3 regions of the Dactylosporangium sp. NPDC050688 genome follow, and region 1 is predicted to be linked to each of the others. Evidence: riboswitches for the same ligand, from Rfam matches in the RefSeq annotation. Region 1 holds a riboswitch; each other region holds the start of a gene.
The links. A riboswitch is a leader RNA that binds a small molecule or an ion and turns the genes downstream of it on or off. The one in region 1 is predicted to bind cyclic di-AMP.
Positions count from the first base shown of each region.

Region 2: another riboswitch for cyclic di-AMP. It lies ahead of AB0H83_RS40175 (hypothetical protein); the one in region 1 lies ahead of AB0H83_RS43350 (NlpC/P60 family protein).
Region 3: another riboswitch for cyclic di-AMP. It lies ahead of AB0H83_RS49225 (C39 family peptidase); the one in region 1 lies ahead of AB0H83_RS43350 (NlpC/P60 family protein).

Region 1 covers NZ_JBFAIC010000074.1:23,532-29,435, forward strand. Annotated here, with positions in the region: gene AB0H83_RS43335 (NAD-dependent epimerase/dehydratase family protein) at 1-306, shown strand, start outside; gene AB0H83_RS43340 (sigma-70 family RNA polymerase sigma factor) at 723-1,646, shown strand; gene AB0H83_RS43345 (methyltransferase domain-containing protein) at 1,748-2,509, opposite strand; gene AB0H83_RS43350 (NlpC/P60 family protein) at 2,543-3,547, opposite strand; cyclic di-AMP (ydaO/yuaA leader) riboswitch at 3,556-3,700, opposite strand; gene AB0H83_RS43355 (ABC transporter ATP-binding protein) at 4,034-4,765, shown strand; gene AB0H83_RS43360 (ABC transporter ATP-binding protein) at 4,794-5,558, shown strand; gene AB0H83_RS43365 (long-chain fatty acid--CoA ligase) at 5,555-5,904, shown strand, end outside.
Region 2 covers NZ_JBFAIC010000063.1:11,904-17,807, reverse strand. Annotated here, with positions in the region: gene AB0H83_RS40190 (NAD(P)/FAD-dependent oxidoreductase) at 1-799, shown strand, start outside; gene AB0H83_RS40185 (reverse transcriptase family protein) at 878-2,224, shown strand; gene AB0H83_RS40180 (glycoside hydrolase family 19 protein) at 2,308-3,429, opposite strand; cyclic di-AMP (ydaO/yuaA leader) riboswitch at 3,833-3,976, shown strand; gene AB0H83_RS40175 (hypothetical protein) at 4,013-5,002, shown strand; gene AB0H83_RS40170 (exopolyphosphatase) at 5,076-5,904, shown strand, end outside.
Region 3 covers NZ_JBFAIC010000112.1:1,557-7,460, forward strand. Annotated here, with positions in the region: gene AB0H83_RS49220 (hypothetical protein) at 1-711, opposite strand, end outside; cyclic di-AMP (ydaO/yuaA leader) riboswitch at 1,000-1,142, shown strand; gene AB0H83_RS49225 (C39 family peptidase) at 1,319-2,194, shown strand; gene AB0H83_RS49230 (transglycosylase domain-containing protein) at 2,217-4,382, opposite strand; gene asnB (asparagine synthase (glutamine-hydrolyzing)) at 4,782-5,904, shown strand, end outside.

The DNA.
Region 1 (5,904 bases):
CGCCGGGAGTTCCACGCCGGGTTCGGCGGCGACGGCACCCTCACCTGGGTGCCGCAGGACTTCCTCGTCGCCCACGACGTGCGGCCCTGGTCCGGTCCCCGGTCACTGCCGTTGTGGCTGCCGCTGCCCGAATACGCCGGGTTCCTCACCCGGGACACCACTGCGGCCCTGTCCGCCGGACTTCGCCCCCGGCCCCTGCCGGAAACGGCGGCTGACACCCTCGCCGCATTCAGTGACATACGCCACATGACTGGTCTCACCGAAGAGGAAGAAGTCGCCCTGTTGCGGGAATGGCACGCACGGTAGGCGGGAGTGTGACGAGCACGTCAGCATTTCGACAGACGGCGGCACGCGTCGATTTCTACGGATACCTGCGCATTTGCCTGTCATCCGGCCGACGCTTGCCGATGAACATCCGTGACCCCGGTCCCAGTCAGTGCCGTTCCCAGGGAACTCACAGCGAGTTTAGGCGTCTGACGGGCAGGAATACCACGTATCACTTGTTGGAACCGAAGCGAACCGGAGCTGCTCCCGAGTCGTCTAGGTAAGTGGTGCAACTCTCACGGGTCGTCACCGGAATCGCCCGCGAGGGTGGAATTCGGCAGGGCACGTGGCCGTTGTGTAGGGGGCATACCCGGGGGGCACCCGTTTTAGCAGGGTGAAACGGGGAAGGCGAAGGATGGACGGGGAGGGGCCCGAAGGTGGAGAACGTGAAAGTGGAGATGCGACCCGATACAGGTGCCGAAGAGCGCGACCTGGTTGGTGTCTACCTGCATGAGATCTCCCGCACGCCGCTGCTCGACGCCGCTTCTGAGGTCGAGCTTTCCAAGGCGGTCGAGGCCGGTCTCTATGCGGAGCACCTGCTGGACGAGGGCGAGCTGCCCGACGGCGTGAGCGCCGCCGAGCTGCAGCGCCTCGTCGACGATGGTGAGCGCGCGAAGGACCGGTTCATCCGGGCCAACCTGCGCCTCGTCGTCTCGATCGCGCGACGCTACGTGCGGTCCGGCATGCCGATGCTCGACCTGATCCAGGAGGGCAACACCGGCCTGGTCCGTGCCGTCGAGAAGTTCGACTACGTGCGCGGCTACAAATTCTCGACATATGCGACATGGTGGATCCGCCAGGCGATCAGCCGGGCGATCGCGCAGCAGGAGCGCACCGTCCGGCTGCCGGTCCACCTCGTCGAAGACGTCAACCGGATGCGCAACGTCGCGCGTCAGCTCACCCGTGAGCTCGGCAACGATCCCGAGCCCGAGCAGCTCGCCACCGCCCTCGGCGTCCCCGTCGAGCGCGTCCACGAGCTCAAGCGCTGGTCCCAGGACACGGTCTCGCTCGACACCCCTGTCGGCGACGACGGTGACACCAGCCTCGGCGACCTGGTCTCCGACTCCGACGCGCCGTCGCCGGAGGACGTGGTCCTCGCCGCCCTGGAGCGCCAGCGCATCGAGGGCCTGCTCAACCACCTCGACGACCGGTCGGCGGGCATCATGCGCGCCCGGTACGGTCTGGAGGACGGTCGCGAGCACTCGCTGACCGAGGTCGCGAGCCGGTTCTCTCTGTCCCGCGAGCGCATCCGCCAGCTGGAGATCCAGGCCCTCGGCCGGCTCCGCGAGCTGGCCCGCGCCGAGGGCCTGCAGGCCGCATAACCACCTCGACCGACGACCCACAGCCCCTGACCCTCCCGGGTCGGGGGCTGTCGTGTCAGTCGGGGCGGTGCGGACCGCCCATGATCAGGAACCGCCCATGATCAGGGCCGGTGCGCCACCACGAACAGCCGCGGGAACGGCAGGATCGTGCCGAACGGCTCGCGGGGGTAGTGCTCGCGCAGGTGCGCCGCGACCCGGGCGCGGAAGTCGTCGAGCTCGGCGCCGGACAGCGCGTCGAAGTACGGCCGCAGCCCGGTGCCGCTGAACCACTCCAGTACCGGGTCGTCGCCCGGCAGGACGTGGAGGTACGTCGTCTCCCACGCGTCCACGGCCAGGCCGAGCCCGGCGAGGGTGCGCACGTACCAGGCCGGCTCCCGCACGGGCGACGCGCCGCGCGGGCCGGGCAGGGCCGGGTCGAGCCCCGCCCGGTCGAGCACCGTGGCGTCGAGGACCGGGCCGCCGGTCGGCACCTGGAAGGCGAGGGTGCCGCCGTCGTCGAGGGCCGCGGCGAGGACCGGCAGCAGCGCGGCGTGGTCGGGCACCCACTGCAGCGAGGCGTTGGCGACGATGACGTCGACCGAGCCGCGCTGCGGCCGCCACCCGGCGATGTCACCGAGCTGGAACGACAGCTGCGGCGTGGCCAGGGGTGCCGCCGCGGCGAGCATCTGCGGCGAGGCGTCGATGCCGAGCACGGCCGCGTCCGGGTACCGGGCGGCGAGGGTCGCGGTCAGCGTGCCGGGCCCGCAGCCGAGGTCGACGACGGCGACCGGGGTGGTGGTCGGGATGCGCGCGACGAGCTCGTGGAAGGGGCGGGACCGCTCGTCGGCGAAGCGGGCGTACTGCTCGGGATCCCAGGAGGCCATGCCCCATCTTGCCGGGCATGGCCTCCTGGAGGGTCAGCTGACCCGGCCGAAGCCCCGGATGTTCGTGCGCGAGGCGAGGGACTGGATCTCCACGGTCCTGCCGGTCGTCGGAGCGTGGATCATCTGGTTGTTGCCGATGTAGAGACCGACGTGGGTGATGTTGCTGGTTGAGGAGCCGAAGAAGACCAGGTCACCGGGGGCGGCGTCGGCCCGTGCAACATGTGGCAGCCCGTTGTACTGACCTTGGGCGGTCCTGGGCAGGGTTCTGCCGCTGGCGTTCTTCCACGACGCCCACGTAAGGCCGGAGCAGTCATAGCTGCCGGGTCCTGACGCTCCCCACTTGTAGGGCTTGCCGATCTGGTTCCAGGCGAAGGTGACCGCCTTGCCGGCCACGCCCGACACCGCTGGCGGCGGACCAGCCGGCTTCGCCGAACCCGAGGTCTTGGTGCTACCGGCGGCGGTGGCCCGGCGCTTGAGATCCTCGAGCTTCTTGACGTCGCCCTCGATCTTCTTCTTCTTGGTCTCCAGCTCGGCCTTCTTCGCGTTCTCGGCGGCGAGCGTGTCGTTGATCTTCTGCTGCTCCTCGGCGAGTTTGACCTTCGCCTCCTGGAAGGCCCCGATCTCCGCCTGCTGATGCTTGTTGATCTGCTGCAGGGTGGTGATCTGGTCCATCAGTGAATCGGAGGACCGCGCGCCGAAGATGACCGAGAGGGTGCCGAGCTTGCCCGAGGTCTTGAACGCGGCCACCGCCAGGACGTCCACGTTGGCGCCGGCGGCGGCGGCACTGTCGGCGAACGGCTGCAGCTTCTTCTGCAGATCGACGTTGGCCGCCTGAGCGATGGCGAGATCTTCGTTGACCTTGTTGTAAGCCTCGACCGTAGCTTCGAACTCGTCGCCCATCTTCTCCAGCTGGGCCTCGATCTCGGCGAGGGTGGGATCGGCCTTGGCGACGCTCGCAGGCGCCACGACGGCCAGCGCGACGGCCCCGATGACCAGGGAGCGCAGCAAGGACCGCTTGGCGCGGTGTCCAGCGGACAAGGGATGACCCTTCTTCACTGACCGCCTACCGGGTTAGCTGACGGGTTCGGGCGGGAAGAGTGCGCCCTACCGCGCTTCGCGGATTCACCCCAAGGACCCTGGGTCCCCGGCTCGACAGCGCCAGAGCGGCGCTCGATTCGGCGGCGCTTGCCCGGCGCCGCCCGGGGTGGGCGACGGACTGCCGTGCAGGCCAGGACATAACTTAACGTGATCACCAGCGAAGCGAAACCCGCCCGCGTTCTTCTATATCTATTACCCCAAAAGTCCGAATCACGGCGGGTCGTCGGTCCACATCGGACGGTGATGCAACACAGAAGATGGTGTTGACGGACACACATTTGGGGCTTGATTCTGCTCTGAGACCCGGTTAAATACACGTAACTTTATTCACCGTCGATGCACATAGTTCGCCCACTCCGAACACCCCCGGAGGAGCGTCACCCCGTGTTGCGTGTCCAGAACCTCGAGGTCGTCTACGACGACGTGATGCTGGTACTTCGCGGCGTCAGCCTGCAGGTGCCACCCGGTCGCATCGTCGCGCTGCTCGGCGCGAACGGTGCGGGCAAGACCACCCTGCTGCGGGCCCTGTCGGGCCTGCTCGGCGTCCATGACGGCGCCGTCACCAAGGGTGCGGTCACGCTCGACGACCGCCCCATCCACCGGCTCAGGCCGGCCGCCGTGGTCCGCCGCGGTGTGTCGCAGGTGATGGAGGGACGAAGAACGTTCGCCGAGCTGACCGTCGAGGAGAACCTGCGGCTCGGCGCCCACACCCGCCCGAAGGGCCGGGCGGAGGCCATGGACCGCATGTACACCCTCTTCCCCGTCCTCGCCCAGCGCCGCGGCAGCATCGCCGGATACCTCTCCGGCGGCGAGCAGCAGATGCTGGCGATGGGGCGGGCGCTCATGTCCGACCCGGCGTACCTGCTGCTCGACGAGCCCAGCCTCGGCCTCGCGCCGCGCCTGGTCGAGCAGGTCCGCGACCTGATCGTGCAGATCAACCGGGCCGGCACCGGCGTGCTGCTGGTCGAGCAGAACGCGACCATGGCGCTGTCCATCGCCGAGCACGGATACGTGCTGGAGACGGGCAAGGTCGTGCTCGACAAACCCGCCGCCGAACTGCTCGCCGACGACGACATCCGCGAGTTCTACCTGGGACGGGCCGAGCGGTCCTTCCGCGACGTGAAGCACTACAAGCGTCGCAAACGCTGGCTGTCATAGAGCCGCAACAACCCCTTCGGGAGTCGCCGTGCTGCGTTTCGAAGACGTCCGGCTCAGCTTCGCCGGCGTCAAAGCCATCGACGGTGTTTCGTTCACCGTCGCCAAGGACGAGCTCTTCGCCGTCATCGGGCCCAACGGGGCCGGGAAGACGTCGATCTTCAATGTGATCTCCGGTGTGTACCGGCCACAGCAGGGCCGGGTGACCCTTGACGGCGCCGACCTCACCGGTCTGCGCCCGGACAAGGTGGCCAAGCTGGGGGTGGCCCGCACCTTCCAGAACGTCGAGCTGTTCCAGCACCTGACCGTGCTGGAGAACCTCATGCTCGGCCGGCACCACCACATCCGGTACGGCACCCTCGCCGCCATCGCGTGGCTCGGCCGGGCCAGGCGGGAGGAGGTCGCCAACCGCGCCGTGGTCGAGGACATCGTCGACTTCCTCGAGCTCGCGCAGTGGCGCCGGCTGCCGGTCGGGCTGCTGCCGTACGGCGTGCAGAAACGCGTCGAGCTCGGCCGCGCCCTGGCGATGGAGCCCAAGCTGCTGCTGCTGGACGAGCCGGTCGCCGGGATGAACCTGGAGGAGACCGAGGACATGGCCCGCTTCATCCTCGACGTCCGGGAGGAGCTGGGCATCCCGATGATCCTCGTCGAGCACGACATGGGGCTCGTGATGGACCTCGCCGACCGGGTCATGGTCGTGGACTTCGGCGTGCCGGTGGCCACCGGCACGCCCGCCGAGGTGCAGCACAACCCCGACGTCCTGCGCGCCTACCTGGGGGAGGTGGAGCGGGCATGACCATCGCAGAGCTGGTCAGGCAGCACGCCGAGCGGACGCCCGACGCCGTCGCGATGCGGGAGAAGCACCGCGGCATCTGGCGCGAGATCACCTGGCGCGACTACTGGCGCACCGCGGAGACGGTCGCCCGGGCGCTCAGGTCGCTCGGCGTCCGGCCCGGCGACCGGGTCGCGATCCAGTCGGAGAACCGGTCCGAGTGGCTGTTCGTCGACGTGGCGACGGTCGCGGTCCGGGCGGCCACCGTCGGGCTGTACCCGACGAACCCGCCCGACGAGGTCCGGCACGTGCTGGCCGACTCCGGCGCCCGGATCCTCTTCGCCGAGGACCAGGAGCAGGTCGACAAGGC
Region 2 (5,904 bases), on a different contig from region 1:
GGTCGAGATGGCCGGCCAGATCGCCGAGCTGGCGCACCGGCACCTGCCCGGGCAGTACCGCAACATCAACCCCAGGCAGGCGCGCATCATCCTGATCGACGCGCTGGACACGGTGCTGTCGAGCTTCGGCGACCACCTGTCCACGAAGGCGCTGCGCCAGCTGCACACCATGGGCGTCGAGGTCGAGCTGGGCACGAAGGTGGTCGACGTCGACGAGACCGGCATCGAGGTGGAGACCCGCAACGGTCGCCAGCGCATCGAGTCGATGACGAAGATCTGGGCGGCGGGTGTCTCGGCGCCGTCGCTGTCGACGCAGCTGGCGAAGGCGACGGGCGCGACCACCGACCGTGCCGGGCGGCTGGAGGTCAACCCGGACTGCACCGTGCCGGGCCACCCGGAGATCTTCGCGGTTGGCGACATGATGGCGCTCAACCGGCTGCCGGGCGTCGCGCAGGTCGCGATCCAGAGCGGCCGGCACGCCGCCGGGCAGATCAAGAAGCGGCTCGCCGGGCAGCCTGACGGGCAGCCGTTCCAGTACTTCGACAAGGGCAGCATGGCGACGATCTCCCGCTTCTCGGCGGTGGCGAGCGTGGGCAAGCTGCACTTCTCGGGCGTCATCGGCTGGCTCATGTGGCTCGCCGTGCACCTGCTGTACCTGGTCGGCTTCAAGAACCGGGTCACCGCGGTGCTGCACTGGTTCGTCAGCTTCATCGGCCGTGGCCGCTCGGAGCGGGTCGCCACGTTCCAGCAGGTCTTCGCCCGGCGCGCGCTGCAGGAGTACCGACAGCACCTGCGGTAGCGGCTATCGTGGCCGGGTGGCAGCGTGTCCCGAGCAGACCAGCGATGGTCGCTCCGGGGTAACCCCGGGGACGCAGGATTGAGCACGGCAGCGCATCGCCGGCGCGCCTCCGCGCTTCGCGCGACTCGGCGCAGGCACGACCGGGACTCGTCGGGGCACGCTGCCCGCGTCGTCGCCGGCGCGCTCGCCGACGCCTTCCTGACTGTCGAGTGGGCGCGGGGCCCGCTGCTCGAGGTGGGCCGCGAGGTGCTGGGCCGCCGGCCGCGGTGGCTCGGCCCGGTCGTCACGGCCGTCCTGCGGGCCTACCCGGAGGCGCCCGCGGACCGGCCCCGCGAGCTGGCCGAGCTCATCAGCGTGCCGTCCCGCCAGCCGATCCGGGTGTGGCGGGCGACCGCGACCCGCACCGTCCGGCAGCGGTGGGACTCCCCGCGCATCGACGACCTGGCCGCGCTCGCGGAGTTTCTCGACGTGACCCCGGACGAGCTGGACTGGTTCGCCGACCGTCGCGGGATCAACCGCAGGCACGGCGACCAGAGGGTGCGGCACTACTCGTACACCTGGATCGGCGACAGACTCGTCGAGGCGCCCAAATCCCGGCTCAAGGCGATGCAGCGCCGCGTGCTGGACGAGCTGCTCGGGCCGTTGCCGGTGCACCCGGCCGCGCACGGGTTCGTCCCGGGGCGCTCGGTGCACACGTTCGCCGCGGCGCACGCCGGGCAGGCGACCGTGGTGCGGCTGGACCTGCGCGGATACTTCTCCAGTGTCACCGCCGGCCGGGTGTACGGGCTGTGGCGCACCGCCGGCTACCCGGAGCCGGTCGCGCACGCCCTGACTGCGCTGTGCACCACCGCGACCCCGCACGCCGTGTCGCGGCGCATCGAGCACCGCACGCCGCACCTGCCGCAGGGCGCGCCGACCTCGCCCGCCCTGGCGAACCTGGTCACGTTCCGGCTGGACCGGCGCCTCACCGGCCTCGCCGCCAGGTTCGGCGCGACGTACGGCCGCTACGCCGACGACCTGGCGTTCTCCGGCCCGCTGTGGCAGCCGGCGCGGCTGGTGGCGGCGGTGACCGCGGTCGTGGCCGACGAGGGGTTCCGAGTCAACCCGGCGAAGACCCGGGTGCGCGGGCGCGGTGACCGGCAGCGGCTCGCCGGGCTGGTGGTCAACGAGCGGCCGGCGGTCCCGCGGGCCGACTACGACCGGCTGCGCGCGGTGCTGCACAACGCGGCCCGCGACGGCCTCGACGCGGCGAACCGCGACGGGCATCCGGACTTCGCCGCGCACCTCACGGGGCTGGTGGCGTGGGCGTCACACGGGCACCCGGCCCGGGCCGCGCGGCTGCACCGGCTGCTGCGCGCGGCAATCAGCCAAAGCGCGGTAATCAGCCAAAGCTCGACAATCGAACAAGGCTCGGCAATCGGATAGCGCACGGCTGCCGGGGAGCTGGCAGCAAGAAGGGCGCCCCACTCCCCGGGACGCCCTTCTGGTCCTTGCGCGTCAGCGCGCGTTCAGCAGCTCAGCGAGCCCGGCCCGACCCCCACCCCGAGGATGCCGACGAAGCGCTGGTACGCCGCCACCCGGCTCTGCACCTGCGCCGGGTTCCGGCCGCCGCACTCGAGGCTGCCGTTGATGCTGCGGATCGTCTCGCCGAACCCGGCGCCGTTGACCATCGCGTTGTGCGGGGTCATGGTGCCCGGGCCGCTCTGCGTGTTCCAGTACCAGAGCGCGGTCTTCATCGCGACCGCCGGGTCGGTCTGCACCAGGTTCGGGTTGCGCAGCAGGTCGATGCCGAGGGCGTCACCGGCGGCCTTGTAGTTGAAGTTCCAGCTGAGCTGGATCGGCCCGCGGCCGTAGTAGGCGGCCTGCCCGGCGGGGCACCCGTACGGCTGGCTCAGGTCGCAGTAGTGCGGGTAGTTCGCGGTGTTCTGCTCGACGATGTGCACCAGCCCGCCGGTCTCGTGGTTCACGTTCGCGAGGAACGCCGCCGCCTCCTGCTTGCGGGTGGCGTCGCTGCCGGTCTTCGCGAACGCCGGGTACGCGTTCAGTGCCGCGACCAGGCCGTTGTACGTGTAGAACGGGTTCCTGTTCGGGAACATCTGGTTGAACTGCGCCTCGCTGACCACGAACGCCCCGTTCGACGGCGGGTTGGTGGTCGGGTTGTTCGGCGGCGGCGTCGTGCTCCCGCCTCCCCCGTTGCAGGTGTACGGATCCCAGTACCAGGTGCTGATCGTCGGGCTGTACCCCGGGTTGTCGTGCTCGGCGATGTAGTACTTGCCGTCGGTGAACTTCACGATGTCGCCGGTGACGTAGTTGCGCCCCTGCACCCACGCCGGGAAGCTGCACCCGCCGGCGGACCCGGTCTGCGTCGGCGGCTGCGGGGTGCTCCCGCCGCACGCGCCCTGGTCCTGCCAGACCCCGCTGGTCCCGGGCGGCGCCTCGTTCTGCGTCCACCACTTGGCGAGGAAGTTGCGGCCGTTGTGGGACACGGTCGCGCCGCCGGTGTAGACCGCCGACGACTGCCACGCGGCCGCGCAGCTGGCCGCCGACGCGGGCAGCATGTTGAAGACCGCGACGACCCCACCGGCGACTGCGGTCGCGGCGAGCATCGCCAACAGGCGCACTCTGGACACCAGATCACTTCCGTTCACATCGACTGCTGTACGCCCATCCGACCAGGCGGGCCCGGCCGGAGCAGCGAACAACATCGAATAATGAACAACCTTTACGGTTTCCCTAAGCTGCCGTGCCCGGGCGGCGCCGGCACGGGCGGGAGCCGGTTCGATGGTGACGGTGCGCGATCGGCGAGTTGCGGAGAACAACCAGGTCAGGCGGGGTATTACCGCAAACGACCAAATGATTTCGTGATTTGCGTCACGTGTTTTTCTTTCCCCCGACTTAGGCGACCTGCTGAGATGCCACCGTGTCGCGAGGTGGGTCACAGCGGCGGACAAGCCGTGCGCTGCGCGGGCTGATCGCCCTGAGTAGGCTGGCCTTCGGTCTCGTCCGACAGGGCACCGCCCCCCGCGGTGCCGGACGCGACTGCCGCCTAATCGCCGGCTCGACACCGGCGAATCGGGGACCCAACCGTAACTGGGGTGAATCTGCGGGTGACCGCGGTAGGGATCGTTCCGTCCCGAACCCGTCAGCTAACCCGGTCGGCGGCCGACGGAAGGAACAACGAGCCAGATGTCTTCACGACATCCCGGTCGGCGGATGCTCGCCGTCCTGATGACGGCCGCCGTCCTGCTCGGGATGGCCGCCATGCCGGCCGCCGCCGAGCCGGGAGACGACACCGGCGACGAGGGGTCCAACGCGACCCTCGCGCAGGTCCTCGACCAGAGCACCCGTGCCTGGATCGAGGCGAAGGACAAGTACGACGCCTCGATCAAGCACCAGGCCGAGCTGACCGCCAAGCTCGCCACGACCGAGGCCGACCTCGCCCGGGTCACCGAGCAGGTGTCCGCGATCGCCGTCGCGGCGTACCGGACGGGGCCGCTGACCACGTTCATGGCGCTGATGGACTCGGGCAGCCCGACCGGGTTCGCCGAGCGGGCCGGCTCGATCGACGAGATCGCCCACCACAACGACAACCTGCTGCGTGAGCTCAACCAGCTCCAGAGAGACCAGAAGGCGCAGAAGGAGGCCCTCGAGGCTGAGGTCAAGCTCCAGCAGGAGCAGGTCGCGGTGATGGCCGCGAAGAAGAAGGAAGCCGAGAAGGGGCTGGCCCAGGCGGGCGGCCCGAGCAACGGCTTCGTCTCCGCCAACCTGCCCCTCGCCCAGCCCTCGCCGCGCAACGCGAGCGGCGGCTGGTCGTCGGAGTCCTGCAAGATGGATGACCCCACCACCTCGGGCTGCCTCACCCAGCGCACCCTGCACGCGATGCGGCAGGCGCAGGCGGCCGGGTTCAAGCGGTTCGTCTCGTGCTACCGGCCGAGCGGGCCGTACGAGCACCCGAAGGGCCGCGCGTGCGACTTCTCGGTGCAGGCCAAGTCCGGCTTCGGCGGGGTCGCCGCCGGCGAGGACAAGGTCTACGGGGCCAACCTGGCGACCTACTTCGTCAAGAACGCGGACCGGCTCGGCGTCATGTACGTCATCTGGTTCAAGCAGGTGTGGACGCCGGCGGTCGGCTGGCACCACTACAGCGGCGTCGGCGGGGACCCGTCCAGCGACCACACGAACCACGTACACCTGTCGATACTGTAAGAACCTCACATCCGCGCCCGGCCGGCCGATAGGGCAACTGTCGACCGGCCGGCGCAGGGTGAGGGGATCCGAAGTGAAGTACCGACTCGTGACGCGCAGCGACTTCGACGGCCTGGTGTGCGCCGTCCTGCTGCGTCACCTGGACCTCATCGGGGACATCACCTTCGTGCACCCCAAGGACGTTCAGGACGGCACCGTCGAGATCGGGCCGGGCGACATCCTGACAAACCTGCCGTACGCGCCGGGCGCCCACCTTGTCTTCGACCATCACCACTCGGAGACCTTGCGCAACACCGGTGACCGCGCCAACCACATCATCGACGCGGAGGCCCCGTCGGCGGCCCGCGTCATCTACGACCACTTCGGCGGCGCCGAGCGCTTCCCGACCGTCTCCGACGAGCTGATGGAGGCGGTCGACAAGGCCGACTCCGCCCAGTACGACATCGCGGACATTCTGCAGCCGGTCGGCTGGACGCTGATGAACTTCCTCATGGACAGCCGGACCGGACTGGGCCGCTTCCGCCAGTTCAGGATCTCCAACTACCAGCTGATGATGCAGCTCATCGACGCCTGCATCGACCACCAGGACGTCGAGGAGATCCTGACGCTGCCGGACGTGGCCGAGCGGGCCGAGCTGTTCCGCGAGCAGCAGGAGCTCTTCGTCGACCAGCTGCGCCGCGTCAGCCACGTCGAGGGCGACGTGGTCGTCGTCGACCTGCGCGACGAAGAGGTGATCTACGCCGGCAACCGTTTCATGGTGTACGCCCTGTACCCCGCGGCCCGGGTCTCCGTCCACGTCATCTGGGGCAAGCAGAGGCTCAACACCGTCTTCGCCGTGGGCAGATCGATCCTGGACCGCACCTCCCCGACCGACATCGGCTCGGTGATGCTCGAGTACGGCG
Region 3 (5,904 bases), on a different contig from region 1:
CTCGCGCGGATCCATCAGCTGGTCGACCGAACCCCAGCTCGGCCGCTGCTGGAAGAGGCCGACCGAGTCGTAGTCGTACCCCACGCCCTCGTTGGGGCGCTGCAGCGACTGCGGCACGTTCGGGTTCGCGAGGTTGCGCAGGTGGCTCTCCTGCAGGGCGGTGGCGATCCCCACGACGGCCGCCCGCCGCGGCAGGTTCAGCTGCCGGGCGACGTCGATGATCGCGACGGCGTTGTTCATCTCGGCCTGGGTCAGCCCGCCGACGGGCGCGTGGACGGTCGGCGACGGCGACGCCGGTTGTTCGGCGGACGGTGCCGGGGCGGCGTTCGTCGGTGTCGGGGCGGCCTTCGCCGCCGGCGGCGTGACGGTGCCGGTGGCGTCGGCGGGTTTCCGGGCGCGGCTGCGTGAGGCCGGCCCGTCGGCCGCCGAGCGTCCGGCGTCGACGGCGAACGCCGCGCTGTCCGCCGGCACGGCGACGGGTCCGGGTCCGGCCGACGACGACAGCGTCGTGGACAGGGCGATCGTCGCGACCGCGACGGCGGCCACGGCGTACCGGCGCAGCCTGGCGGGCACGGGTGCGTGCAGCCGGAGGCGGGCCGCGTGCAGCCGGAGGCGGGCCGCGTGCCGCCCCCGGCGGGAGCGGCGCAGATGGCGGGGACCGCGCGTCTGCGCGCCGCTGAGCTGCTGGTCGTTGTCGGCGCCCGGGAGCATCCGGCGAGCCTAGGGGTGACCCGGACCAGGGGGTGTGGCAGGCGTGCGAACCGGCCGCCCGGACACTGGGCAGGCCGCACGGCGCCTGGTGCGGTCGGCGAGGTGCACCGGGGCACGACGCAGCCGACCGGCAGGCGGCCGGTGCGCCCGCAGTCTGCACCCGGTCCGTTCGCTATGCCGTCGTCACGCCCGGTAGCCGCGCCGCGTGGGGGATCCGGTGTCGTTTTTCGCGGCCCGGTAGTGTCCTCGCATCCGCCCGGCCCGCCGTCACCCACCTCGGGTGACACCGCGGCGGATCCGCTGAGTCGCGTCCACGCGAGCCGGGGAACCGAGCACCACCGGGGTGAATCCGCGGGGCCTGGGCCTCGAGGTAGGGCGATCTTCCCGCCCGAACCCGTCAGCTAACCCGGTAGGCGGCACCGGAAGGAGCACTCCGTGCAGCCATTGACCCGGCATCACCCGTGTCGCGGCACCTCGACCCGCGGACCGGCCCGGTAGCCACCGGACCTCACCACACCGGCCGCCGGCCGGTGTGGCAGCCCCCCGCCCGGATCACGTCCGGCACCGGCAACAGCAGCCGTCATCCAGCATGTCTGTCGAGGTACCCGTGAGCTACCTGTACAAACCCAGGCACCACAGCCCCAGCCCCAGCCCCGTCCCGTTGCGCTCCCGCGTGCTGCCGATCGCAGTCGCCGCGGCGGTCCTCGCCGTGACATTGGTCGTCGGCGTGGCCGTGCAAGCCTCAGGCCCCGGCCTGTTGGCCGACGCGCAGTCGCTGACCTCCGCGGATTCGTCCCGGTCCGACGTCGGCCAGGCCGCACGCGACCGGCAGCGGACACAGGCGGCGCCCGACGCCGCAGCCGCCCCGTCGAAGGCCGCCGCCGGTGCGGCGCCGTCCACGCCCGCCCCGCCCGCCGCCACGTCGACCGCCCCGCCCGCCGCCACGGCCGGCACCACCGCACCGGCCGCCCCGGCGGCGAAGGAGCTCGCCTACCGGTTCGCCTGGCAGGAGAACTTCTACTTCTGCGGCCCGGCGGCGACCCGGATCGCACTGACCGCGCGGTCGATGTACCCGTCCCAGTCCGAGGTCGCCCAGAGCCTGCGCACGACCGTCAACGGCACCGACTCCGCCGACGACACGACCCGGACGCTCAACGCGTACACGAAGTCCTCCTTCTACAAGTCGCACTACATCACCGGTCAGTCGGCCACCCAGGCCGAGATCGACCGGATGCAGGCGGACATCGTCAACGCGATCGCCAACGGCTACGCCGTGGTCGCCAACATCACCGGCTCCGCCGTGGACGACAAGGGAGGCTCGCACGCGTACCCGGGCGGCCACTACATCGCGGTGGTGGGCTACAGCAACGGCGGCAAGACGGTGAAGATCGCCGACCCCGCCGACGCCCTGGGCGTCGGGCACTACACGCTGACGACGGCCAAGCTCGCGCACTGGACCGCCCTGCGCGGATACTCCGCCTGACGCGGCGGTCAGCGGCCAGCGGTCAGCGTCCCAGCGCCCGCACCCGGCTGGGCGGCCGGAACGCCTGGACCGGCTGGCCGCGCAGCGCGCCCGCCATGGTCTGTGCGACGGCGGTGTTGACCGAGCCGGCGATGCCGCTGCCCACGTGGTCGTTCGGGTTGTCCGCGTTCACCGCGATGCCGGCCGCGGCGATCTGCGGCGTGAAGCCGACGAACGTCTCGGTCGAGTTGCGCTCGGAGCTGCCGGTCTTGCCCGCGACCGGGCGACCGCCCAGGATGCCGGACACGTTCTCGGCCGTGCCGCCGTCGCACTTGTTGTACGCCGACGACCGGCTGACCGGGCACCGTGCCGCGTCGGTCGCGGCGGCCGCCACGTCCTCGCTGACCACCTGCCGGCACTTCGGCGCGGCGGCGTCGACCGGTTTGCCGTCGGAGTCGGTGATCGACAGTACCGGCAGCGGCTGGCAGTACAGGCCACCGGCGGCGATCGCCGCGTAGGCGTTGGCGAGGTCGAGCGGTGTGGTCGAGGCGACCCCGAGGGTGAACGATCCCCACTGGTCCGCCTTGGCCGCCATCGCCGCGTCCGCGCTGGAGCGGAACGTGATACCGAACCGCTGCGCCATCTCGACCACGCGGCGCGCGCCGATCTGCTGTTCGAGCCAGACGAAGTAGGTGTTGACCGAACGGCCGAAGCCGTTCCACATCGTGCGGTCCCCGTCCATCCAGCTCGGGGAGTCGTTCCCCGGGCACCACCTGCCACCGCAACTGCCCGGGCCGCTGCCCGGCCACACGGTCGCCAGCCGGCTCGGTGCTTTGTACCTGGTGCTCAACGGCATGCCCGCGTCGAGCGCGGCCAGCATCGTGAACATCTTGAACGTCGAACCCGCCTGATACCCGGCGACGCCACCACCGCCCGCGATGAGCTGGTTGACGGTGTTCGGGTACTGCGGATGCTGGCGCGGGTTGGGATCCAGGCTGTAGCGGCGGTTGACGGCCATCGCGAGGACCCGGCCGGTGCCGGGGGTGACGACGGCCAGCGGCATCGACCGCGCGCTGCCGTAACCGTAGACGCTCAGGGACTGGTTGAGCGCGATCGCCTGGATCCCAGGGTCGAGCGACGTGACCACCGTGTAGCCGCCGGTGCGCAGCGCATCGTCGCGTTCGGCGCGCGTGGCGCCGAACTCCGGCTGGCTGCCCCACCACTGGCGGAAGTAGTCGCAGAAGAAGCCCCAGTCGTTGTGCGCCTGCGGGACGGACACGCAGTTGTTGGGCAGCCCGCGCTGCGTGAGCTTCAGCTCCTGGGCCTGCGCCGCGGCGGCGTCCGAGGCGCTGATCACTCCCATCTTCGTCATCGCGTCGAGCGTGTAGGCGCGGCGCCGCAGGGCCGCGTCGCGGTCGCCGCTGATCGGGTTGTCGCCGTCCGGTGACTGCAGCAGCCCGGCGAGCAGCGCCGCCTCGGGCAGCGTCAGCTCCAGGGCCGACTTGCCGAAGTACGTCTGGCTGGCGGCGTAGACGCCGTAGGCGCCGGCACCGAAGTAGGCGATGTTCAGGTACCCCTTGAGGATGTCCTGCTTGCTCAGGTGCTGTTCCAGCATCGTCGCGTAGCGCATCTCGCGGACCTTGCGGGCGGGCGTGTCGGCGACCGCGTCGACCCGCTGCTGCGGCGACAGGCTCGGATCGTTCCTCAGCACGTTGCGCACGTACTGCATCGTCAGCGTCGAGGCGCCCTGCTGGGCGCCGCCCCGGCCGTTGGAGACCAGCGCGCGCAGGACGCTTTTGCCGTCGACACCGCGGTGCTGGTAGAAGCGGGTGTCCTCGGCCGCGACGACGGCCTGCTGGAGCACCGGTGCGATCTGCTCCAGCGGCACGTCCTTGCGGTACTCGTCGTAGAACGTGGTGATGAGCGTCTTGCCGTCATTGGCGTAGACGTAGGTGGCCTGCGGCGGCGGTGGCAGCGCCAGGTCCGAGGGGAGGTTCCGCCAGACGTCGCGGCCGGCGTTCACCGTGGAGCCGCCGATGAGCGCGAGCGGCAGCACGCTCGCGGCCACGACCAGACCCGAGATGACGCCGCACAGCACGAGCCGGCCGAGCGCCCTGAACGCGCGGGCTGAGCGACCCGGCGCCTCGGCTGCCGCACGGCGGGTGCCGGCGCTGTGCTGGGACCGGCGTCGGGCGCGGACGAGGCGCATTGGCTTCTCCCAATCAGACAACAGGTGGTTCGCTTGCCGCCGATCCGAGAAGGACCGATGTGACCGGCGCGCCGTTACCCGGGGGGTACCGGGCCAAACGGCAGGGGCGCCCGGCCGCCCGGATGGTCACCCCCGGACCGGGCTAGCCCGCCCGCGTGCCGGTGATCCCCCTGGTGGGAGCGATCGGATGACGGCCGGGCAATCAGGGGCCCGACCTCGGCGGGCTCTGTTCGGCTGGATCGCGCGGCGCACGGTGGCCGTTCGAACGGGGGCTCAGCCGCACCGACGGCAGCTCACCGGCGACGGCTCACCGGCGACCGCCGACAGAGCGGTCCGCGGCCCGACACCGCTGCCACGCGAGGCGACCGAAGGGAAACGACGCCCATGTGCGGCTTCCTGATGTACGTGGGGGACTTCCCCATCTCCCCGGAGACCCTTGGACAGGTGGAACGGCAACTGGAGTTGCTCGACCACCGCGGCCCCGACGACATGGCCCTGGAACGGTCAGGGCAGTGCGTGGCGGCCGGCTTCAAACGGCTCGCCATCATCGACGTGCACGGCAGCCGGCAGCCGCTGCGGTATCCGCCGAGCGGGCCGGACGCGGGCCGGTGGACACTGGTCTTCAACGGCGAGATCTACAACTTCGAGGCGCTGCGCGAGGAACTGATCCGCGTGCACGGCGCGCAGTTCGCCACGGACGGCGACAGCGAGGTGGTCGCCGCCGCCTACCACTACTGGGGCGAGGCGGCGCTCGACCGGTTCCGTGGCATGTTCGCGTTCGTCCTCTGGGACGAGACCACCGAGACGGTGCACGCGGCGCGGGACCAGTTCGGGATCAAACCGCTGTACTACCTGCCGACCCTCGAAGGACTGTGGCTGTCGAGCGAGAAGCCGCCGCTGCTGGGGATCGCCGGCGGGGAACTCGACCAGACCGCGCTGTCGCTCTACCTGACGATGCAGTACGTGCCCGAGCCGTACACCCTGCACCGGCACATCGCGCGGCTGCCCAGCGGCGGGCTGCTCACCCGCGCGCTCGGCTACCCGCCGGTGGTCCGGCGGCGCGGCAGGCCGAAATTCCGGCCGGACCCCGCGGTCTCCGAAGCGTCCATCGTGGACGAACTGCGCGACGCGCTGCGGGAGAGCGTGCGATGCCACCTGCGCGCGGACGTCCCGGTCGGCGCGTTCCTGTCCAGCGGGATCGACTCGACCGCCATCGTCGCGCTCGCCGCCGAGGTCCATCCCCGCCTGCGCGCCTTCACCGCCGGCTTCGACACCCCCACCGCGTTCTCCGAGTTCGACGTGGCCGAGCGGTCGGCCCGGCACCTGGGCGTCGAACTGGTGCCCGCCATCGTCAAGCCGGAGCAGGTGATGGAGGCACTGCCGCGCATCATCTGGCACCTGGGCGACCCGGTCGCCGACCCGTCGATCGTCCCGCTGTACTTCCTGGCGCAGACGGCCGCCGAACACGTCACCGTGGTGCTGTCGGGCGAGGGCGCGGACGAGCTCGCCGGCGGCTACACCA